DNA from 3 places in the Streptacidiphilus jeojiensis genome. Region 3 is predicted to be linked to each of the others. Evidence: riboswitches for the same ligand, from Rfam matches in the RefSeq annotation. Region 3 holds a riboswitch; each other region holds the start of a gene.
The links. Region 3 has a riboswitch for cobalamin ahead of ABUW04_RS29260 (HoxN/HupN/NixA family nickel/cobalt transporter). Riboswitches for the same ligand answer to the same signal wherever they lie in the genome.
Positions count from the first base shown of each region.

Region 1: linked by a shared signal. The riboswitch ahead of cobI (precorrin-2 C(20)-methyltransferase) and the one ahead of ABUW04_RS29260 (HoxN/HupN/NixA family nickel/cobalt transporter) in region 3 are both predicted to bind cobalamin.
Region 2: linked by a shared signal. The riboswitch ahead of ABUW04_RS36630 (cobalamin biosynthesis protein) and the one ahead of ABUW04_RS29260 (HoxN/HupN/NixA family nickel/cobalt transporter) in region 3 are both predicted to bind cobalamin.

Region 1 is NZ_JBEUKS010000019.1:110,211-117,684, forward strand. It holds gene ABUW04_RS36655 (cobyrinate a,c-diamide synthase) at 1-717, shown strand, start outside; gene ABUW04_RS36660 (hypothetical protein) at 745-1,806, opposite strand; gene ABUW04_RS36665 (ATP-binding protein) at 2,117-4,486, opposite strand; cobalamin riboswitch at 4,597-4,750, shown strand; gene cobI (precorrin-2 C(20)-methyltransferase) at 4,825-5,559, shown strand; gene cobM (precorrin-4 C(11)-methyltransferase) at 5,556-6,401, shown strand; gene cbiE (precorrin-6y C5,15-methyltransferase (decarboxylating) subunit CbiE) at 6,398-7,474, shown strand, end outside.
Region 2 is NZ_JBEUKS010000019.1:96,431-103,904, forward strand. It holds gene ABUW04_RS36610 (alpha/beta hydrolase) at 1-635, opposite strand, end outside; gene ABUW04_RS36615 (NAD(P)/FAD-dependent oxidoreductase) at 856-2,277, shown strand; gene ABUW04_RS36620 (hypothetical protein) at 2,416-2,712, shown strand; gene ABUW04_RS36625 (hypothetical protein) at 2,727-4,034, shown strand; cobalamin riboswitch at 4,059-4,267, shown strand; gene ABUW04_RS36630 (cobalamin biosynthesis protein) at 4,372-5,310, shown strand; gene ABUW04_RS36635 (cobyric acid synthase) at 5,307-6,803, shown strand; gene cobN (cobaltochelatase subunit CobN) at 6,836-7,474, shown strand, end outside.
Region 3 is NZ_JBEUKS010000012.1:67,539-75,012, reverse strand. It holds gene ABUW04_RS29285 (phosphocholine-specific phospholipase C) at 1-1,943, shown strand, start outside; gene ABUW04_RS29280 (glycoside hydrolase family 19 protein) at 2,110-3,195, shown strand; gene ABUW04_RS29275 ((2Fe-2S)-binding protein) at 3,277-3,966, opposite strand; gene ABUW04_RS29270 (siderophore-interacting protein) at 4,114-4,950, shown strand; gene ABUW04_RS29265 (ArsR/SmtB family transcription factor) at 5,043-5,405, opposite strand; cobalamin riboswitch at 5,486-5,706, shown strand; gene ABUW04_RS29260 (HoxN/HupN/NixA family nickel/cobalt transporter) at 5,741-6,868, shown strand; gene ABUW04_RS29255 (cupin domain-containing protein) at 6,900-7,259, opposite strand; gene ABUW04_RS29250 (nuclear transport factor 2 family protein) at 7,314-7,474, opposite strand, start outside.

The DNA.
Region 1 (7,474 bases), on a different contig from region 3:
GTGGATCTGGAGGCGCTGCTGGCGCTGGCCCGCAGTGCTCCCGCGCTGGACGCCGAACCCTGGGACCCGGCTGCGGAGATCGAGGCGCTGGGCGGGCCGGTGCCGGGGCGGCCGGTGGTCGCGCTGGCCTCGGGCGCCGCCTTCTCCTTCAGCTACGCCGAGAACGCCGAACTCCTCGCCGCCGCCGGCGCCGAGGTCGCCCCGTTCGACCCGCTGCGCGACGAGAAGCTGCCGGAGGGTACCTCCGCGCTGGTCATCGGCGGCGGCTTCCCCGAGGTGTACGCGGAGCGGCTGTCCGGCAACACCGCGCTGCGGGAGTCGGTCCGGGCGCTCGCCGCCTCCGGTGCGCCGCTGGTGGCCGAGTGCGCCGGGCTGCTCTACCTGTCGCGCTCGCTGGACGGGGCCCCGATGTGCGGGGTGCTGGACGCGGAGGCGCGGATGACCGAGCGGTTGACCCTGGGCTACCGCGAGGCGGTGGCGCTGTCGGACAGCCCGCTGGCGGCGGCCGGGACCCGGCTGAACGGGCACGAGTTCCACCGCACGGTCTGCGAGCCGGGCGGCGGTCCCGCACCCGCCTGGGGCTGGCGCGGGGCGGCCGGGCCGCGTACCGAGGGGTTCACCTCGCCCACCCTGCACGCCTCCTACCTGCATCTGCACTGGGCCGGCGCCCCGCAGCTGCCGCACCGGCTGCTCGGGCACGCACTGCTCGGCGCCTGAACCACCGTCAGCGCCAGCGAGCCGCCGTCAGCGCTTGAGCTGTCGCGCCTGCTCGCGGCCATAGGCCCGCAGCAGGAAGGGCAGCCGGTAGCGGCCGGTGCCCGCCCCGTACCGGACCAGCACCGAGGCCCGGATCAGCCCAGCCCAGGCGGCCTCCAGCGCCGGGCCCGAGAGCGGCGTCCCCGGCAGCGCCAGCCCGGCGCAGGCCTGGTGCGCGTCGGCCAGGTCGAAGCCGACCGGGACCCCCGACAGTGCGGCCCACAGCAGCCGCTCGTCCTCGGTGCACAGCTCATGGCTGGCCTCGGCGGCGGACCGCAGCGTGCGGTCCGGCAGATGGCGCCGGCCCGCCTCGGCGTGCGCCGGATCGAGTTCACCGGGGGCCAGTGCCAGCAGCCCGGCCGGGCAGGCGGTCTCGGTCATCAGCCGCCGGGGCGGGGTGTCGACCAGGCGGCTGGCGGCCAGCACCAGGGCCAGCGGGTTGCGGTCCAGCAGGTGGCACAGCGGCAGCGCGTCCAGATGCTCCCTGCCTCCCCGGGCCATCGGGCCGGCCCCGAACTGACGGGCCCTCAGCCGCAGCAGCGCCACCGCCGGGGTCTCGGCCAGCGGCTCCAGGCGCTGGCCGTGCTCATGGTGCGAACCGGGGCCGGCCCGGCCTGCGCAGAGCACCGTCAGCTCGGGGCAGGTGTCCAGCAGGTACTCCAGCGCCGCCGCACCCCGGCCCCTGAGCCGTTCGGTGCCGTCCAGCAGCAGCAGGGTCGGCTCCGTCCCCAATGCGCGGGCCAGGCCGCCCAGTTCGGAGACGCCGGGACGCTCGGGCACCCGCAGGGCGTAGCCGAGGGTGACCGCGAAGAGCTCGGGTGCGAGCAGCGAGCCGAGATCGGCCCGGCGGACCCGGCCGCCGACCTCGCCGTGCCAGACCTCCGCGGCCTTCCGGGCCAGCCGGGTCTTGCCTACGCCCACCGTCCCGGTCAGTGCGACCAGCCGCCGGGTGCCCAGTGCCCGGTGCAGGGAGGCGAGTTCGCGGTCCCGGCCGAGCAGGGTGTCGTCGGTCGGGCAGGGTTCGGGCGGAGTGGCTGCCTCGGTGGCCATGGCGGCCTCCTCGTGTCGGTGCGGAGCGAGTCGGTGCGAGGACGGGTCAGTGCAGGGCGGGTGCCCGGAACAACGACCGGGCCCGCCACGGCACCCCCCGCCAGTGGAACCGGGGGAGCCCCTGCTGCAACGGCGGATGCCGTGACGGTCGCCGGGCTGCCCCCCGTACCGGTCCCAGAGGCCCTTGCGGACCCCCTGCTGTACCCGGCTCCGGTGCGGCCCGACGTGCTTCCAGCATCGACCGCGGGCCCCGGCCCGGGCATCGGTAACCGACCGAAACAGGTATACCTAGATCTGCGCCGGCACCTACCTAGACGCTGCCCTCCACGACCTGCGAGCGGGCCACGGCCGCGGCGATCTCGGTGCGCGAGGAGAAGCCCAACTTGGCCAGGATGTGCTCGACATGGGCGTCGGCGGTGCGCTTGGAGATCACCAGTCGCTCGGCGACCTGACGGTTCGACATGCCCTGGGCGACCAGCGCGGCGACCTCGCGCTCACGGCGGGTCAGCAGATCCGGTCCCGGGGCCCGCGCCGGCTGCTCCGGCCCGTTCTGCACCGGCTGCGGGGTGTCCGCCTCCGAGAGGGCCAACTCGACAGCCCGCTCCGGCTCGCAGGACGCCCCCTGCCGGTGGCACTCCGCCCGGAGCGGCTCGCCGAGGGCCGCGACGATCAGCCGCACCGCCGTGTCGTGCGGCCCGTGCAGCTCGACGGCGCCGCTCAGCGGGAGCCCGGACCGCTCCCAGAGCGCGGCGGCGGCGCCCAGCAGCCAGGCGGCCCGGCGGTGCCGGCCCTCTGCCGCCGCGACCCAGGCCAGCACCTCCAGCGCATACGCCTGCCCGGTGCGGTCGCCCAGCTCGGTGCGCAGCCGCAGCGACTGACGGGCAGTCAGTGAGGCCTCCTGGTACTGGCCGAGGGCGAACTGCGCCTGGGCCTTCACCAGCAGCAGGAAGCCGCGTAGCCAGCACTCGTCCGGCTCCGCGGCCAGCACCGCCAGGTGCGCGTCGCAGATCTCCACGCCCTTGTCCGGACGGTCGGTGGTCACGTGCTTGAGGGCCCAGTGCGCCATCATCAGGCCGTCGCTGACCGGGTCCTCACCGGGGCGCAGATACTCGAAGATCTTCTGGGTGTGGGCCTCGACCTGCTCGTAGTCGCCGCGCCAGCCCGCGGCCAGGGTCAGGAAGTGGTGCGCGTGCAGCCGCAGCCGGTCGTCGTCCAGCTGCTCGGCGATCGCCAGCGCCTCCAGCAGGCCCGGCAGTGCGCCGTCGTGGTCGCCGGCGAACAGTGACAGCTGGGCGCCGAGGCTGAGCGCCAGCGACCGGGCCGCGGTGGGCGCGGGCTGCTCGGCGAGGGCCAGGTCGATCCAGTGCCGCCCCTCGGCGTGCAGCCCGGAGCAGACCCAGAAGGCCCACAGGTCGGTGCAGAAGGACAGGGCCTGGTCAGGATCGGTGGAGCTATCGATCTGGAAGCGCAGCGCGGCGCGCAGGTTCTCCAGTTCCGGGCCGAGCGCGCGGAACAGCGGCAGCTGCGCGTCGGTGGCGAAGCGGGTCCGGAACTCGCCCGCCATCGCCCGGTAGTGGGCCAGGTGCCGGTGCCGGACCGCGGCCTCCTCGCCGGTCTGCTCCAGCCACTCGCCGCCGTACTCGCGGATGGTGTCCAGCAGACGGTATCGGGTCCGGGCGTCCTCGGAGTCGACCCGCAGCACCACCGACTTGTCGACCAGGCCGATCAGCTGCTCCAGCACCGTGCCGGCGGCCAGCTCGCCGCCGGCGCAGACCCGTTCCACCGCGGTCAGGTCGAAGCTGCCGGCGAACACCGACAGCCGCGCCCAGAGCAGCCGCTCCTCGGCCGTACACAGCTCGTGGCTCCAGCCGATGGTGGTCCGCAGGGTCTGGTGCCGCGGCAGTGCGGTGCGCCGGCCGCCGGTGAGCAGCCGGAAGCGGTCCTCCAGCCGGGCCACCAACTGGTCCAGCGGGAGGGCGCGGAGCCGTACCGTGGCGAGTTCGATGGCCAGCGGGATGCCGTCCAGCCGTCGGCACAGCGCCAGCACGTCGGCGCGGTTGCCGTCGCCCAGGGCGAAGCCCGGCAGCACCGCGGACGCCCGCTGGGCGAACAGCGCCACCGCGCCGACCCCGTCCGGGCCCTCGTCCTGGACCGGCAGCGGGGGGATGACCAGGGTGTGCTCCCCCGGGACGTCCAGCGGCTGCCGACTGGTCGCCAGGATGCCGATCCCCGGCGCGTCCCGCAGCAGCAGGTCGGCGAGCATGGCGCAGGCGTCGACCAGGTGCTCGCAGGTGTCCAGCACCAGCAGTGCGGTCCGGTCGGCCAGGTACTCGGTGAGGAAGTCCAGCGGCGGACGGGCCGTCTGGTCCACTATCCCCAGCGCGGCGCAGACCGCCCTGGGCAGCAGTTCGGGTTCGGGCAGGGCGGAGAGCTCGACCAGGAAGACGCCGTCCGGATAGCGCTCGCGCATCCCGGCGACGGTGCGCAGCGCGATCCGGGTCTTGCCGACCCCGCCGGGGCCGGTCAGGGTGACCAGTCTGGCCTGCGTCAGCAGCCGTTCCACGGTGGCCAGTTCGGCGCTCCGGCCGACGAAGCCGGTGACCTCGGCGGGCAGTTCCCCGACTCGCCTGCCATGGACGCTGAAGGTCATGTCCACCCCGCCCGCCTCGCCGGTCCGCACTCTTCCGAGAGTATCGGTTCGTTCACTCCCGGTGGTGGTGATCAGTCAGAACGGCGGGGAACGGGGCGTGGGCGAGGACACAGCCGCCCCGGTTGACCTGGCGACGGGCCACGTGGTGGGATTTTGGAGCCTTGTACGGCGGCAATGATGAGGAAGTCCGGTGCGAATCCGGCGCGGTCCCGCCACTGTCACCGGGCGGCGCGCCCGAGCACCGGGTGCGGTCGTCCCCGAGCCAGGAACTCTGGCCGCCGACACCACGATCCGGGGCGCGGACCCCGAGTGAGGACTACTGCCATGCGCTGCTGCGCCCCTGTGCCCTGCCGCCTGCCCGCACCGTGGTGACGCCGCGACTGACCGGGGTGGGGATGGGTCCCGGCGATCCGGAACTGGTCACCGTCAAGGCGGTCCGGGTGCTGCGCGAGGCCGCCGTGGTGGTCGTGCCGGTGCTGGACGGCGGTGAGACCGGACGGGCCGAGGCGACGGTGCTGCACCATGTCGCCGGTGCCGCGGCCAAGGTCGAGCGGGTGGTCTTCGCCCTGAACGAGCGCGAGGACCGGGCCCGCCGCGAGGCCGCCTGGGACGCGGCCGGCACCCGGGTCGCCGAGCTGCTGCGGGAGCACGGCAGCGTCGCCTTCGCCACCATCGGCGACCCCAATGTCTACTCGACCTTCACCTACCTCGCCCAGACCCTGGCGCCGCTGGTCCCCGGCCTGGTGGTGGAGACCGTCCCCGGCATCACCGCCATGCAGGACCTGGCCGCGCGCAGCGGCACCGTGCTGGCCGAGGGGACCGAGCCGCTGACGCTGGTCCCGGTGACCGCCGGCGCCGAGGTGCTGCGGGACGCCCTGGCCGGGCCCGGCACCGTGGTCGCCTACAAGTTCGGACGGCTGGCCGAGCAGGTCGCCGCCGCGCTGCGGGACACCGGCCGGGACGGCAGCGCCGTCTGGGGGTCCGCGCTGGGCCTGCCGGACGAGCGGATCCGTCCGGCCGGACACCCGCTGACCGGACCGCTGCCCTACCTCTCGACCCTGATCGCGCCCGCGACCCGCACCCGCCGTGGAGGCAAGCTGTGACCGGTACCGCTGCGACTTCCGACAACGGCACCGCCGGCAGCACCGGCAAGGTCACCTTCGTCGGCGCCGGCCCCGGCGCGGCCGATCTGCTCACCTTCCGCGCGGCCCGGGCCATCGCCGAGGCGGACACCGTGATCTGGGCCGCCAGCCTGGTCCAGGCCGAGGTGCTGGAGCACGCCCGCGAGGACGCCGTGATCCTGGACTCCTCGCTGGTCCCGATGGAGGACGTACTGGCGGAGTACCGGCGCGCCGCCGAACAGGGCCGCCGGGTGGCCAGGATCCACTCCGGGGACCCCTCGCTGTGGGGCGCTGTCCAGGAGCAGCTGGACCGCTGCCGGGAGCTGGGCCTGGAGACCGAGATCGTCCCCGGCGTCTCCTCCTTCTCCGCCGTCGCCGCCATCGCCCAGCGCGAGCTGACCATCCCCGAGGTGGCCCAGAGCGTCATCCTGACCCGGCTCGGCGGGGGCAAGACCCCGATGCCGCCCGGCGAGGAGGTGCGCGACTTCGCCCGGCACGGCACCACCATGGCGGTCTTCCTCTCCGCCGCGCGCACCAAGCAGCTGGTGGAGGAGCTGACCGCGGGCGGCTACCCGCTGGACACCCCGGTCGTGGTCGCCTACCAGGCGACCTGGCCGGACGAGCTGGTGCTCTACGGCACGCTGGAGACGCTGGAGGCGACCGTCAAGGAGCACCGGCTGTGGAAGCACACGCTGTTCCTGGTCGGCCCGGCGCTGGCGGCGACCGGGACCCGGTCGCACCTCTACCACCCCGGCCACTTCCACACCTTCCGCAAGGCCGACCTGGCGGCCCGGCGCGCCCTGCGCGGCAGCGGCGCCTCGTGACGGACCGGCACCGGCGCCCGTTCCGGCACCGCATCACCGTCCTCGGTGCCGGGCAGGCCGCGGCGCACGCTGCGCTGGTCGCCGGCGCCGGGCTGGTGCTGGGCGCGCGACGGCACCTGGACGCCGCCGGGGTACCGCCGGAGCGGGCGGTGGCGCTCGGTCCGCTGGCACCGGCGCTGGACGCGGCTGCAACCGCGCTGGACGACGGCGCCGGTCCGGTGGTGGTGCTGGCCTCCGGCGATCCGGGGTTCTTCGGTATCGTCCGCGCCCTGGCGGAACGCTTCGGCCCGGAGGCGCTGGACGTCCGACCCGGCGTCAGCAGCGTCGCGGAGGCCTTCGCCCGGGTGGGTCTGCCCTGGGACGACGCGGTGGTGGTGAGCGCCCACGGCCGTGACCCGCGTACCGCGCTGAACGTCTGCCGGGCGCACCGCAAGGTCGCCGTGCTGACCGCGCCCGGCGCCGGGCCCGCTGAGATCGGGGCGGCGCTGGCCGCCGTCCCCGGGCTGCGGCGCCGGCTGCTGGTGGCGACCGACCTCGGCGCCGACAGCGAGCGGATCGAGGAGGTGACGCCGGAACAGGCCGCTGCGCGGGACTGGCCCGGCGTCCATGTGGTGCTCAGCCTGGGCCCCGGCGCCGAGCGCCCCGGTGCGATGCGTGCCGTCGCCGGGGGCGCTGACGCCGCCGAGGGCGGCTGGGGACTGCCCGAGGACGCCTTCGAGCACCGCGACTCCATGGTCACCAAGGCCGAGGTCCGTGCCCTGGCGCTGGCCCGGCTCGGACCGCGGCTGGGCGAGCTGGTCTGGGACGTGGGCGCGGGCAGCGGCTCGGTGGCCGTCGAGTGCGCCCGGCTCGGCGCGGCCGTGGTCGCGGTCGAGAAGGCAGCGGACGGAGTGCAGCGGGTCACCGCAAACGCAGCGGCGCATGGTCTCGATGTACTCGTGGTACACGGGGCCGCCCCGGATGTCCTCGCCGAACTCCCGGAGCCCGACGCGGTGTTCGTCGGCGGCGGCGGCACGGATCTGCCGGAGATCGTGGCCGCCTGCGCCGAGCGCGCCCGGCGCACCGTGGTGGTG
Region 2 (7,474 bases), on a different contig from region 3:
TCGCGCCACTCGGTCTCGCCGAAGTGGGCGATGCCGTCGGGCGAGCGCGGCGCGCCCTCGTCGTTGCGGTAGGTCAGCACCAGCACCGGCACCTTGAGCCGGTCCAGCAGCGGCAGCAGCGGCAGCGCCTGGCGGCGGTCGGCGCCGATGCCGTGCACCGCGATCACGCACAGGTCGCGCACCCCGGCGAGGTACCAGGCCGGCATCGGGCCGAGCTCGCCGCGGACATGGAGCTCGGAGAAGTCGAGACCGACCGCCGAGCGCGGATCGCCGGTGAGCACCTGCGGGGTGATCCGGACGGTGGTGCCGACGGCCAGCGGGCTGCCGCCGTCCGCACCGGCGCTCTCCAGCCGGCGCACCACGGTCTGGGCGGTGGTGCCGACCACCTCGCCGACCACCGCGTGTCCGTCGTTCCACTCCAGGGCGTAGCGGCCGGGCCGCTGGGTCTCCCAGGACCGGGTCAGCTCGACCCGGCCCGCGGCCAGCGAGTGCACCCGCAGCCCCCCGGCCGCGGCCGGGGCCGCGCCGCGCGGGCGGACCGAGAAGTCGGAGACCACCCGTCCGGCGACCAGCGCGGCAGCTCCCGCGCCCACCGCCGTGGCCGTGGCCAGCACAGCCGTTCGTCCCCAGCGCATCTCGCTCCCAAGGTCGGTCCGATACCGGGTGCTCACCCGTTGCGTTCCTTACCCGCTCCGACCCATCCCAGTACCCCGCGACGGCACGCGCCAGCGGTGCGCGGCCATCCGACGGAGTGTCCGAGTCCGCGGCCCGCCCCTGACAGAGTGCGCATTGCCGCAGGTCCGGGGGCATCGGTAGCGTGCCGGGCACTATCCGCAGCATGGAAGCAGGTCACCTGTGGGCACGTCCGCCACCGCCAACGGCGGTGTCTCGTTCTGGTACTCGACCATCGGGCTCCCCACCCCCCGCAGGCCGCTGGACGGCTCGGCCGAGGCCGACGTCTGCATCGTCGGCGGCGGCTACACCGGTCTGTGGACCGCGTACTACCTGAAGAAGGCCGATCCCAGCCTGCGGATCACCGTCCTGGAGCAGCGCTTCTGCGGCTACGGCGCGTCCGGCCGCAACGGCGGCTGGCTCTACAACGGCTTCGCCGGACGCGGTGTCTTCGCCCGCAGGTACGGCAAGCCGGGCGCGATCGCCATGCAGCAGGCGATGAACGGCGCGGTGGACGAGGTGATCGCGGTGTGCGCGGCCGAGGGCATCGACGCCGACATCGCCAAGGGCGGAATGATGGAGGTCGCCCGCACCCCGGCCCAGCTGGAGCGGCTGGGCGCGTACGTCGAGAACGAGCACTCCTTCGGCGAGACCGGTCTGGAACTGCTGAGCCCGGCCGAGGCCGCCGCGCGGATCGGTGTGGCCGGCACCCTGGGCGCCACCTGGACCCCGCACGGCGCCCGGATCCAGCCGGCCAAGCTGGTGGTCGGACTGGCCCGGGTGGTCGAGGCGATGGGCGTGTCGGTGTACGAGTCCACGGCCGTGCAGGAGATCGTCCCCGGCGGGTCCGGCGCGCCCGCCAAGGCGGTCACCGCGCAGGGCACGGTGTCGGCGCGGTTCGTGCTGCGGGCCACCGAGGGCTTCACCTCGGCGCTGCGCGGCGAACGCCGGTCCTGGCTGCCGATGAACTCCTCGATGGTGGTCACCGAGCCGCTGCCGGAGGCCTTCTGGGAGGCGGTCGGCTGGTCCGGGCGGGAGACCCTGGGCGACATGGCGCACGCCTACATGTACGCCCAGCGCACCGCCGACGACCGGATCGCCCTGGGCGGACGCGGCGTCCCGTACCGCTTCGGCTCGCGCACCGACAACGACGGGCTGACCGCGCAGAAGACCGTGGACCAACTGCGGGCGATCCTGGTGGACTTCTTCCCGGCCGCCGCCGATGCCCGGATCGACCACGCCTGGTCCGGGGTGCTGGGCGTGCCCCGGGACTGGTGCTCGACGGTGGAGCTGGACCCGGCCACCGGCCTCGGCCTGGCCGGCGGCTACGTCGGCAGCGGGGTGACCACCACCAACCTGGCCGCCAGGACCCTGCGGGACCTGGTGCTGCGCGAGTCCGCGCCGGCCGGTTCCGGGGACACCGGGCTGACGGCACTCCCCTGGGTGAACCACCGGGTCAGGCGCTGGGAGCCGGAGCCGCTGCGCTGGATCGGCGTGCACGGCATGTACGCCGCCTACCACGCCGCGGACCGGCAGGAGCGCGGCGGCCGGGCGACCACCTCGCCGATCGCCCGGGTCGCCGACGTGGTCTCCGGGCGGCACTGAGCCGGGGCCGGGCGGCGGTGCGCTGACTGTACGCAGTCGCGCGCGGACTCCCCGAGATGCGGAACGCGGAGCGGTGGCCGAGGCTGGGATCCGGGGGTAGTCGGAAGACCGCAGCAGCACTGACCGCCTGGGGTGCCCATGTCTGTCCTACTCTGCGTCGTCATAGCTCCGATCGGCCTGCTCATGATCCTGGGCATGTCGTGGTTCGAGGACCACTTCCTCCGCCCGCCCACCAGCCCCGGTGAGCAGGTCGTACTCAGCCAGGTCGTCCAGGGGCAGGTGCTCCCCGGGCCGGTCCTCGGTCCGCACCTCGGTCCGCACCTGGGTCCGCTCCAGGGACCGGTGCCGGTCGAGCCGGTGCCGACCGCCGTCGAGCTGCTGCGCGCCGCCCGCTCGCCCAAGCAGCTGCCGGCCAGCAAGGACAACGCCGCCTGAGGCCGGTGTCGTCGATGGAACGCGAGCGGGCCGAGCGGGCGGCTGCCGCGGTACGGGCCTCGCTGGCCGCACCGCGGCAGCCGCAGCTGGGCCGACTGGTCGCGGCGGCGCGGGCGGCCGGCGGCCTGGACGCGCGACTCGGCTCCGAACTGCTCGCGGTGGCGCGCCCGGCCCGGCTGGTTCCGGGGATGCTGGCCGGGGCCGACGACCCGGAGGGGCTGCTCGCCGCCGAACTCCGGGCCCTGGTGGCCGAGTTCCTCGGCGCCGACGCCGAGCGCTGGCACGGTCTGCAGGAACAGCTCTCCGGCTACCGCGGGACGCTGCCCGACCTGCTCGCGGCCCGGCCCAGTCCCGCCGCGGGTCCGGACGAGTGGTACCCGCCGAGCCGGAACGTGCTCGGGGTACTGGCCTTCCTGCTGGACCGGCTCCCGGACCAGGACGTCCGCGCGCTGCTGCCCGCCCTCCCCGAGGCCCTGCTCGAACAGCTGCGCCCGCTGACCGCCGTCGCGCCCGCGCCCGCGCGGGCCGCACCGCCCCGGGTCGCCGAGTCCGCGCTGATGGCGCTGGACCTGCTGCGCCGCGCCTGCGGTGACACCCAGCCACCGCTGCCGGAGGACCCAGGGGTGCTGGCCGCGCTGCTGGCCACCGGCGCCTACGACCTGCCCAACTGGACCACCCCGGCCTGGCTGCTCGACGCCTGCGACGCGGCCGGCCTGCCCCGGCCCGAGCGGGTCTACGGCCACCACACCGCGGAGCTGGTCACCGCGACCTTCCGCGAGTTCTGCGCCGCCGCGCCCGCCGAGGGACCGGGCCGGGACGCCGCCGAGTACGCGGACACCGCCCTGGCCCGCGGACTGGTGCGCGCCGCCGACCTGCTGGCCGTGGTCCCGGCGCGGTTCACCCTGGCGCGGTGCCCCGCGTTCCGGGACACCGCCCTGGTGGCCGGCACCGAGCCGGCCGGGCTGCCGGAGCGAGGACCCGGGCAGGGCTTCGACGAGCTGGGCGACGGGATGGTCGCGCAGCTGCTGGACCGCGCCCTGGACACCGGCCGGATGGACGGGGCGGACCTGCTGATCCGCACCGCCCCGGCCGCCCGGGTGCTGATGTACCTGTCCGGCGCGCTGGTCCGCGACGACCTGCCGCAGGCCACCCGGGTGGCGCTCGCCACACTCGCCGAGCAGGTGCCGCTGATCCTGGGCACCGATCCGGTGCGATGGGCCCGCCTGGGCGCGGCGCTGACGGGCCGTGACCCCGGCTGGGACGGCCGCGGCAGCGTGGCCGACCTGCTGGAGCACTGCGCGGGCGGGGCCGCCGCCGGTTGACGCTCGGTCGGCGGACGTGGTGGTATCAGCAGGCCAAACGGAGGCATGGAGAGGAAGCCGGTGAAGGGGGAGACCCCCAGTCCGGCGCGGTCCCGCCACTGTCACCGGGGAGCGCCCTCGAACGACGGCCACGGCGGCGGTCACCCCCTCTACCGGGTGGTGGCACTGCGGGAAGGCCCGGGGGCGTGTCGATCCGGAAGCCAGGAGACTCTCGCCCCCGGTTCGTCGATCCAGGGCGCGGACCCTGAGTGAGGACATCCACCGCCATGCGCGTTTCTGCTCCGCCACCACCTCTGCCTGCTGTCCCCGCCATCGCCCGGCCCTGCGGCTGACGGCCGTGCGGGCGACGACCGCCCTGGGGCTCGCAGCCGGATACGCAGCCGACGCCGCCTTCGGCGACCCCCGGCGCGGGCACCCGGTGGCCGGGTTCGGCCGGGCCGCCGGGGCGCTGGAGCGGCTGCTCTGGCAGGACCGGCGCGACAGCGGGGCGGTCTTCACGGCACTCTGCGTCGGCACGGTCGCGGTTGGGGCCCGGTGCGGCGAGCGGGCGCTGCGGCGCACCCCGGCGGGAACGGCGCTGTTCACGGCCGCGGCCACCTGGACCGTGCTCGGCGGCGCGTCCCTGGTCCGGGAGGCGCGGACCATCGGCGCGGCTCTAGAGGCAGGCGACCTCACGGCGGCGCGCGAGCGGCTGCCGTACCTCTGCGGACGCGACCCCCGGGAGCTGACGGAGCAGCAGATCGCCCGTGCGGTGGTCGAGTCGGTGGCGGAGAACACCGCCGACGCGGTGGTGAACGCCCTGGTCTGGGGCGCGCTGGCGGGCAGCCCCGGGCTGCTGGCGTTCCGCGCGGTGAACACCCTGGACGCCATGGTGGGCCATCGCTCGCCCCGCTACCTGCGGTTCGGTTGGGCCTCGGCCCGGCTGGACGACGTGGCGGGCTGGCCGGGGGCGCGGCTGACCGCGCTGCTGACCGTCGCCGCCGCGGGGCCGGACCACCGCGGGGAGGCCTGGCGGGTGTGGCGGGCGGACGCCTCCAGCCACCCCAGCCCCAACGCCGGCCAGGCGGAGGCGGCGTTCGCCGGCGCGCTGGGAGTGCAGTTGGGCGGGACCTTGCAGTACGGCGCGAGGGTGGAGCACCGTCCGGTGCTCGGAGCTGGGTCGCGGCCGGTGGCGGTCGCGGACATCGAACGGGCCTGCCGGCTGTCCCGGCGGGTGGGGCTGCTCGCTATCGGCGTGACCGCGCTGGTCGCAGGGGTACGGAGGGGGCGCCGATGAACGGGGCACTGCTGGTCGCGGGTACCACCTCGGACGCCGGCAAGAGCGTGGTCACCGCCGGTGTCTGCCGCTGGCTGGCCCGGCAGGGGGTCTCCGTCGCGCCGTTCAAGGCGCAGAACATGTCGCTGAACTCCTTCGTCACCGCCGACGGCGCCGAGATCGGCCGGGCCCAGGCGATGCAGGCTGCGGCGGCCCGGATCGAGCCCGAGGCGGCGATGAACCCGGTGCTGCTCAAGCCCGGCTCCGACCAGCGCAGCCAGGTGGTGGTGCTGGGGCAGCCGGTCGCCGAGGTCGGCGCGCTGGACTACCGCGAGCGCAAACCGGCGCTGCTGCGGATCGCCCTGGACTGCCTGGCCGATCTGCGCGACCGCTACGACGTGGTGGTCTGCGAGGGCGCCGGCTCCCCCGCCGAGATCAACCTGCGCGACCGGGACATCGCCAACATGGGCCTGGCGGTCGCCGCCGCGCTGCCGGTGGTGGTGGTCGGCGACATCGACCGGGGCGGGGTCTTCGCGTCCATATACGGGACGCTGGCGCTGCTGTCCGCAGAAGACCAGCGGCACCTGGCCGGATGGATCGTCAACAAGTTCCGCGGCGACGTCCGGCTGCTCAAGCCGGGCCTGGACATGCTGGAGCAGCTGACGCACCGTCCGTCCCTGGGCGTGCTGCCGATGCTGCCGGGGCTGTGGCTGGACGCCGAGGACTCGTTGGACCTGGCCGGACTGGTCGACCGGGCGCCCAGCGGCGGTGCCTCCGGCGAGGAGGTGCTGCGGGTCTCGGTGGTGCGGCTGCCCCGGCTGTCCAACTTCACCGACATCGACGCGCTGGCCCAGGAGCCGGGGGTGCTGGTCCGCTGGGCCACCCGGCCGGAGGAGCTGGCCGACGCCGACCTGGTGGTGCTGCCCGGCACCAGGGCCACCGTCGCCGACCTGGCCTGGCTGCGCGAGCGCGGCCTGGACGCGGCGCTGGCCGCACGCGCCGCCGAGGGGCGGCCGGTGCTGGGGGTGTGCGGCGGCTACCAGATGCTGGCGCGGACCATCCTGGACGAGGTCGAGTCCAGGGCCGGAGCCGTCCCCGGACTCGGGCTGCTGCCGGTTCGGGTGGAGTTCGCGACCGCCAAGACGCTGGCCCGGCCGGTCGGCGAGGCCTACGGGGAGACCGTGGCCGGCTACGAGATCCACCACGGGGTGGCCGCCGTCGAGGGCGGCGAGCCCTGGCTGGACGGGGTCCGCCAGGGCTCGGTCTGGGGCACCACTTGGCACGGCGCGCTGGAGAACGACGGCTTCCGCCGCGCCTTCCTGCGCGAGGTCGCCGCGGCCGCCGGCCGCCGCTTCGTACCGGCCCCGGACACCTGCTTCGCGGCGGCCCGCGAGGAACGGCTGGACCGGCTGGGCGATCTGATCGAGGAACACGCCGACACCGCGGCACTGCTGCGGCTGATCGAGGGCGGCGTACCGGACGGGCTGCCGTTCGTGCCGCCGGGTGCGCCGTGACCGAACCAACCACTTCTGGAGAGGTACCTGCTGTGACGACGGTGCTGCTGCTGTCCACCTCCGACACCGACCTGCTGGCGGCCGGTGCCGCCGACGCCGGCTACCGGGTCGCCAACCCGACCAGGGTCGAGGCCGGTGAGGAGCTGGACGCGCTGCTCACCGGCGCGGACCTGGTCGTGGTGCGGCTGCTGGGCGGCCGGCGGGCGTGGGAGGACGGGCTGGCCACGATCGCCCGCTCCGGGGTGCCCGCGGTGCTGCTGGGCGGCGAGTCGGTGCCGGACGCCGAGCTGATGGGGATGTCCTCGGTCCCGGCCGGGGTGGTCGCCGAGGCGCTGTCCTACCTGGTCGAGGGCGGTCCGGCGAACCTGGCCGAGCTGGCCCGGTTCCTCTCCGACACGGTGCTGCTGACCGGCGAGGGCTTCGCCCCGCCGCAGCCGATGCCGCTGTACGGGGTCAGCGGTTCGCGTCCGGTGGTCGAGGGCCGCCCGACCGTGGGGGTGCTCTTCTACCGGGCCCACGAACTGTCCGGCAACACCGCCTTCGTGGACACCCTGTGCGACGCCGTCGAGGCGCGCGGCGGCAATGCGCTGCCGGTGTTCTGCGGTTCGCTGCGCGGCGCCGACGCCGAGCTGTTCGCGCTGCTGGGCCGCTGCGACGCGGTGGTGGCCACG
Region 3 (7,474 bases):
CCGACGTCAAGCACGTCGTCGTGCTCATGCAGGAGAACCGCAGCTTCGACCACTACTTCGGCACCCTCAAGGGCGTGCGGGGCTTCGGTGACCGCGCCACCGTCCAGCTCTCGGGCGGCTACAGCGTCTTCAACCAGCCCAACGGCAGCAGCCGCCAGTACCCCTGGCAGATGAGCACCACCGCGCCCGCCTCCGGCCAGACCGCCGAGACCATCGCCCAGTGCGACGGCTCGCTGGACCACTCCTGGTCGACCCAGCACAAGGCCTGGAACAGCGGGAAGATGGACTCCTGGATCTCCGCCAAGGGCACCAACCGGACCATGGGCTTCCTGTCCCGCAGCGACATCCCGTTCCACTACGCGCTGGCCGACGCCTACACCATCTGCGACGCCTACCACTGCTCGATCCTCTCGGCCACCGGCCCCAACCGCACCTACCTGTGGTCCGGCATGATCGACCCGTCCGGCAGCGCGGGCGGCCCGGCCTACGACGGCGGCGACGAGTCGGGCCTGTCCTGGCAGACCTACGCCGAGGCGCTGGAGAACGCCGGGGTGAGCTGGAAGGTCTACCAGAACGCCAGTGACAACTACGGTGACAACGGCCTCGCCTACTTCAAGCAGTTCAGCTCCGCCGCCACCAGCAGCGACCTCTACAAGCGCGGTATGGGCTCGGTGCCCAGCACCGGCTCGACGCCGGACGACATCGCCGCCGCGATCAAGGCCGACGCGCTCGCCGGGACGCTGCCGCAGGTCTCCTGGGTGGTCGCCAACCAGGCCTTCTCCGAGCACCCCGACGGCCCGCCGAACGACGGCGCGCACTTCGTCAACCTGGTGCTGCAGGCCATCGCGGCCGACACCACCACCTTCAACTCGACCGTGCTGTTCCTCAACTACGACGAGAACGACGGCTTCTTCGACCACGTCCCGCCGCCGGCCGCGCCGTCCGGGACCTCCGCGGAGTTCTACTCCGGCACCAACATCGGCCTGGGCTTCCGGGTTCCGATGATCATCGCCTCGCCGTGGACCCGCGGCGGCCACGTCGACTCCCGGGTCTACGACCACACCTCGGTGATCCGCTTCCTGGAGACCTGGACCGCCGCCCTGGGCACCCCGGCCGTCTGCGGCAACATCTCCGCCTGGCGCCGTCAGGTCTGCGGCGACCTCACCGGCGCCTTCGACTTCGCCAACCCGGTCTACGGCGCGCCGTCGCTCCCGGCCACCAGCACCGTCTTCGGCCAGGCCAACTGCGACCCGCTGCCCAACCCCGGCCCCACCACCAACGCGCTGCCCGCGCAGGAGTCCGGCACCAGGCCGGCCCGCGCGCTGCCCTACCAGCCCAACGCCTGGGTCGACCACCTGGAGTTCGACTCCGGCGGCAAGACCCTGGTCTGGATCCGGATGGCCAACCAGGGGGCGCAGGCCACCAGTTACGCGCACTACTCGATCTACGCCAACGCCTACCGCAGCGGCGGCCCCTGGCAGTACACCGTCGCCCCCTACACCGCGTCGACCGGCACCGACGGCACCACCAGCGACTACTTCAACGTCGGCACCGGCTACGGCAGCGGCAAGTACGACCTGACCTGCGTCGGCCCCAACCGGTTCCTGCGCCGCTTCACCGGCGACACCACCGCGGCCGGGAAGACCTGTGAGGCCACCACCAGCTACGCAGCCGCCCCGGACACCGGCGAGGAGGCGCTCTTCGTCCATCTGACCAACACCGGTACCAGCAGCGTCACCTTCACCGTCACCTCGAACAACTACCGCACCGACGGCCCCTGGACCTACCAGGCCGCCGCCGGAGCGACCGTGTCCGACTACTTCAACGCCGTTGCGTACCAGAACGGTTGGTACGACTTCACGGTCACCGTCAGCAGCGACGCCAGCTGGACCCGCCGGGTGACCGGCCACATCGAGACCGGAGCGGCCAGCGTCAGCGGCTGAACCGGTCGTCCGGTCGGCGAGAAATCGGAAAGTCGGGCCCGTCCGGTATTGACAGGTATAGACCAATGGAGTTGAGTCTTCATCACGTCCCTCGTTGAGAGCGCTTCCAAGGGGGACGAATCCGTCCCCCACGACGTGCGGCCCCACCCGCACGAAGGAGTGACCCATGCGCCAACAGCGCCGGATATTCGCGCTGCTCGCCGCCCTCGCCCTCGCCTTCGGTATCGCCGCGGTCCTTCCCACCGCCAATGCCGCCACGGTGAGCTGCGCGGCAAGCTGGAGCTCGACGACCGTCTACACCAACGGGAACATCGCCTCGTACAACAGCCACAACTGGAAGGCCCAGTGGTGGACCCAGAACGACACCCCCGGTGGTTCGGTGGGCGTCTGGGCCGACCAGGGAGCCTGTGGAGACGGCGCCGGCGGCGGCACGACCACGCCGCCCGCCAGTGGCGGCTGCTCCTACCCCGCCTGGGTGGCCGGCACCTCGTACACGGCCGGGACCATCGTCCAGTACAGCAACGGGCTCTACTACCAGGCGACCCACGACAACCCGGGCTACGACCCGACCATCAGCACCTGGTACTGGTCCCCCTACACCTGCACCGGCACCGGTGGCGGCACCACGACCGCGCCCAGCACCGGATTCCCGGTCAGCGAGGCCCAGTTCGACCAGATGTTCCCGAGCCGGAACTCCTTCTACACCTACAGCGGCCTGGTCACGGCGCTCAGCAAGTACCCCGGCTTCGCCACCACCGGCAGCAGCACGGTGCAGAAGCAGGAGGCCGCCGCGTTCCTGGCCAACGTCAGCCATGAGACCGGTGGTCTGGTCTACATCAACGAGGTCGACCAGTCCGGCAACTACTGCGCGGCGGAGTCCTACGGCTGCCCGGCCGGCACCTACGCCTACTACGGCCGCGGTCCGATGCAGATCAGCTGGAACTTCAACTACGAGGCGGCCGGCAACGCGCTGGGCGTCGACCTGCTCGACAACCCCGGCCTGGTCGCGACCGACGCGGCCGTCTCCTGGGAGACCGCGCTGTGGTACTGGATGACCGACACCGGCCCCGGCACCATGACCGGCCACAACGCCATGGTCAACGGCGCCGGCTTCGGCCAGACCATCTGGGCCATCAACGGCAGCATCGAGTGCAACGGCGGCAACACCGCCGAAATGCAGGACCGGGTCAACAAGTACGAGTCCTACGCCGCGATCCTCGGCGTCTCCCCGGGCTCCAACCTCACCTGCTAGAACCGCTCGCGGCCGACACGGCGCCGTCTCCCGCCCCCTTCCGGGCGGGGGGGGCGGCGCCGTCCCGTTCAGCCGTCCCGTTCAGCGGGACAGCACGCAGTCCCCGCACAGCGCGCCGGCCCCGCCGGGGGCGGCACGGTAGATCAGGCAGCAGCTGCGGCGACGGAACCGGCCGGTACCCGGGGGCACCGGCGCAACGGTGTCGCGCAGCAGCGGATGCGCCAGCAGCAACGCGGCCGCGGCCCGGGCCTCGGCGGCCAGTTCCGGACGCGCCCCGGCCAGCACGGTCGCGGCGCCGTTGACCGCGGAGGCGACATTGCCCCACAGCACCTTCGGGCTGACGGACAGTCCGGCCGTGGCCAGGACCAGTTCCCGGACCGGGCCTGCAAGGAGGTCGTCCGGCGTCCCGGGCTCGAAGGCGGCGGCGTCGAAGGAGAGCGGGAACGCCCCGCCGGGGACCGGCTGCCAGCGGGCCAGGTCCAGAGCCGGGCGCGGCCAACGGCCGGACAGCACGGCGACGCCCAGGGTCGGCGAGACCAGCCTGGCGGTCAGGCCCAGTTGGGTCACCGAGGCGGCCACCCGCAGCTCCACGACCGCGACGGCTTGCCCACCGGCGGCGGCGAGGTGGCCGCGGACGCCGTCCACCCGCTCCCGCAGCACGGCCGGATCCTCGACCAGGGTGCGCAGCTCCTGCCACGGCGGACGGGCAGGTTCGTCCCGATGGTGGGTGTCGAGTGCGAAGAACGGCCCGAGGGCCGCGAGCTGGTCCACGGAGGAGCCTCCTTCAGGGGACCGTGATCATGCCGTCGCAGCATAACGGGGCAGCTCGCAAAGGCTTGGAAAGGTAAGGTTTCCGGGATCGCCGGGTCCTCCCCTGCACTATGGGGGTCACAGGTTCGAAATCCCCAGGGAGTGTTTATGGCAGGCCGACCGGAGCGTCGTCCACAGCAGACCCACCGCGGCCGGGTGGAGCGCGTCGAGCGGCTCACCCCGCACATGATCCGGGTGGTCCTCGGCGGCGAGGGCCTGGCGGCCTTCGCCACCCGCGGACTCACCGACCACTACATCAAGATCCAGTTCCCGCGCCCCGGCGTGGTCTATCCGGACCCCTTCGACCTGGCCGTGATCCGTGCCGAACTCCCGCGCGAGGACTGGCCGGTGACCCGCACCTACACCGTGCGGCGCTGGGACCCGGAGGCGGGCGAGCTGACCGTGGACTTCGTCCACCACGGCGACGAGGGCGTGGCCGGGCCCTGGGCCGCGCAGGCCCGACCCGGCGACGAGATCCACTTCGGCGGCCCCGGCGGCGGCTACGCCCCGTCCCCCGACGCCGACTGGTACCTGCTGGCCGGCGACGAGAGCGCGCTGCCGGCCATCGCCGCCGCCCTGGAGCAGCTGCCCGAGGGTGCCACCGCCCATGTCTTCGTCGAGGTGGCCGGCCCCGAGGAGGAGCAGAAGCTGTCCACCCCGGGCGAGGCCGAGATCACCTGGCTGCACCGCGGCGCCGAGCGGATCGGCGAGCCCCTGGTGCGGGCCGTCTCCGCGCTGGACTTCCCGGCCGGCCTCCCCGAGGCGTTCGTGCACGGCGAGGCCGGCTTCGTGAAGGAGTTGCGCCGGCTGCTGCGGGTCGAGCGGAGCATCCCGCTGGACCGGCTGTCCATCTCCGGCTACTGGCGGACCGGCCACGACGAGGACGGCTGGCAGTCCTCCAAGCGGGAGTGGAACCGCAGCGTCGAGGAGGAGCAGGAGGGCTGAGACCGCCCGACCCGCCGCAGTTGTCCACGATCCGGGGACAACTGCGGCGCGGGTCAGCCCTGCGGGCCGGCCCCTCAGGTCGGCCCCTCGGGTCACCCCTGGGCGGCGGCCCCGAGCGAGTCCAGCAGTGCGGCCGTGCGGGCGTCGCTGAGCCGGTAGCGGACGATGCGCCCGTCCTTGTGCGGGGTGACCGTGCCCGAGGCCCGCAGCAGCCGTAGCATCTGGGACACCGCGGTGTCGGAGATCCCGGTGGCGATGGCCAGGTCGGTGACGGCGATCGGGCCGCCGTGGTGCACCGCCAGCAGCAGGGCTAGCCGCCCCGGCTCCCCCAGCAGCGCGAACCGCGAGGACCACTCGGCGATCCTGGCGGTGTCGCCGATGCCCTCGATGGCCTCGCAGACGGTGTGCTCGTCGATGGTGCGCCGGTGCGCGCGCTCCTCCGGAACCAGATGCATGCGCCCCACTCCACCCCAGAACCCGAGTGAGATGCAACACCTGCACAGCTGTGCAGGCTTGTTGATCTGCCTCCGCCCGCCTACGGTGGTTCAGCCGTGGTGTTCGGGAAGACCGGTGACGGGCCCTCAGGGGTCCCAGACCGGAGCGGCCCTCGCCACTGTGATCGGGAAATCTCCGCACCGCACCTGCTCCTCGACCGGGGAGCAGGCGGCCACTGGGCGCGCCCGCGCGCCTGGGAAGGCCGGGGACGGAGGTGTCATACCCGTCAGCCAGGAGACCGGCCACGGCACCGCACGACTCACTGTCCACGAGGTGCTGGAGAGGCTGCCCCCATATGTCCATGCCCGGAATCCCCACCCCGCCGACCGGCGCGACCGCACCGGCAACCGCGATACCGACCACGCCCGTGCTCCGCTGGGAGCGCCGCGACTGGATCCGCACCGGCGGGCTGATGGCGGTGATCGCCGCGCTCCATGTCGTCGCCTTCGGGATCCTGGCCGTCATGGTCGCCCCGCACCACTACACCGTGGGCAAGCAGGTCTTCGGTCTCGGTCTCGGCGTCACCGCCTACACCCTGGGCATGCGGCACGCCTTCGACGCGGACCACATCGCCGCCATCGACAACACCACCCGCAAGCTGATGGCCGACGGCAAGCGGCCGATCTCGGTCGGCTTCTGGTTCGCGCTGGGCCACTCCACCATCGTGGTGGTGCTGGCGGCCGGCATCGCCGCCGGGGCGCGCTTCGCCGGCACCCTGACCAACGACTCCTCCAGCACCCACCAGGCCCTGGGCGTGGTCAGCACCAGTGTCTCCGGCGGCTTCCTCTACCTGATCGCCGCGCTCAACCTGGTCTCCCTGTTCGGCATCCACCGGGTGTTCCGGGCGATGCGCCAGGGGCAGTTCGACGAGCACGAGTTGGAGAAGCACCTGGACAGCCGCGGCTTCATGAACCGCATCCTGGGGCGGCTCACCAAGTCGATCACCCGCCCCGGCCAGATGTACCCGGTCGGCCTGCTGTTCGGCATCGGCTTCGACACCGCGACCGAGGTCACCCTGATGGTCATGGCCGGCTCCGGCGCGGCGGCGGGCCTGCCCTGGTACGCCATCCTGTGCCTGCCGCTGCTGTTCGCCGCCGGGATGAGCCTCTTCGACACCCTCGACGGCACCTTCATGAACTTCGCCTACCACTGGGCCTTCTCCAACCCGGTACGCAAGGTCTACTACAACCTCACCATCACCGGCCTCTCCATCGCCGTCGCGTTCCTGATCGGCACGATCGAGCTGGTCGGGGTGCTGCACGACCAGCTCGGGCTGGACGATCCGGTCAGCAACTGGATCTCCGCGGTCAACCTCAACAACGTCGGCTTCGTCATCGTCGGGCTGTTCGTGGCCGTCTGGGCCTGCGCGCTGGCCTACTGGCGGCTGGCCAAGGTGGAGCACCGCTGGGGGCACCGGGCCTGAGACCGGTGCCCCGCGGTGCCGCCAGGTGCCGCTAGGCCCCGTGGGCGTAGTCGAGCGCGCCCATCCAGTCCACCACTACGACCTCCTGGTCCCCGACGACCCAGGCGTCGTGTCCCGAGGGCAGCGCGGTGACCTGACCGGGCGTGGCGTCGAATTCGGTGCCGTCGGCCATCCTGATCCGCAGGGTGCCGGAGACGTGGTACTGGAAGTGCGGCGCCTCGCACCACTCGGTGCCGGCGATCGGCTTGACGTCCGTGGACCAGCGCCAGCCGGGCTGCAGCACCAGGCGGCCGATGGCGGCGCCCTCGACGGTGAGGATCTCCGCACGTCCGTGGTCGAACCGGCGGACCTCGTCGGGTGCGGCGAAATCGCGGTGCTCGGTCTGCTTCATGATCGCGTCCCTTCTCTTCCTTCTCGCCACTCGTCGTTCGTCACTCGTCGTTCGTCACTCGTCCCAGGCCTGCACGCAGGTCTGCCGGACGATCCGTCCGTCGTCGCCGAGGTCCAGCACGGCCGAGCAGAGCACCCGCACGCCGTCCGGGTAGCGGCAGGACTCCAGGAAGGCGACGTGCCCGCCGTCGACCAGGACCCGCTCCAGGGTGTGCG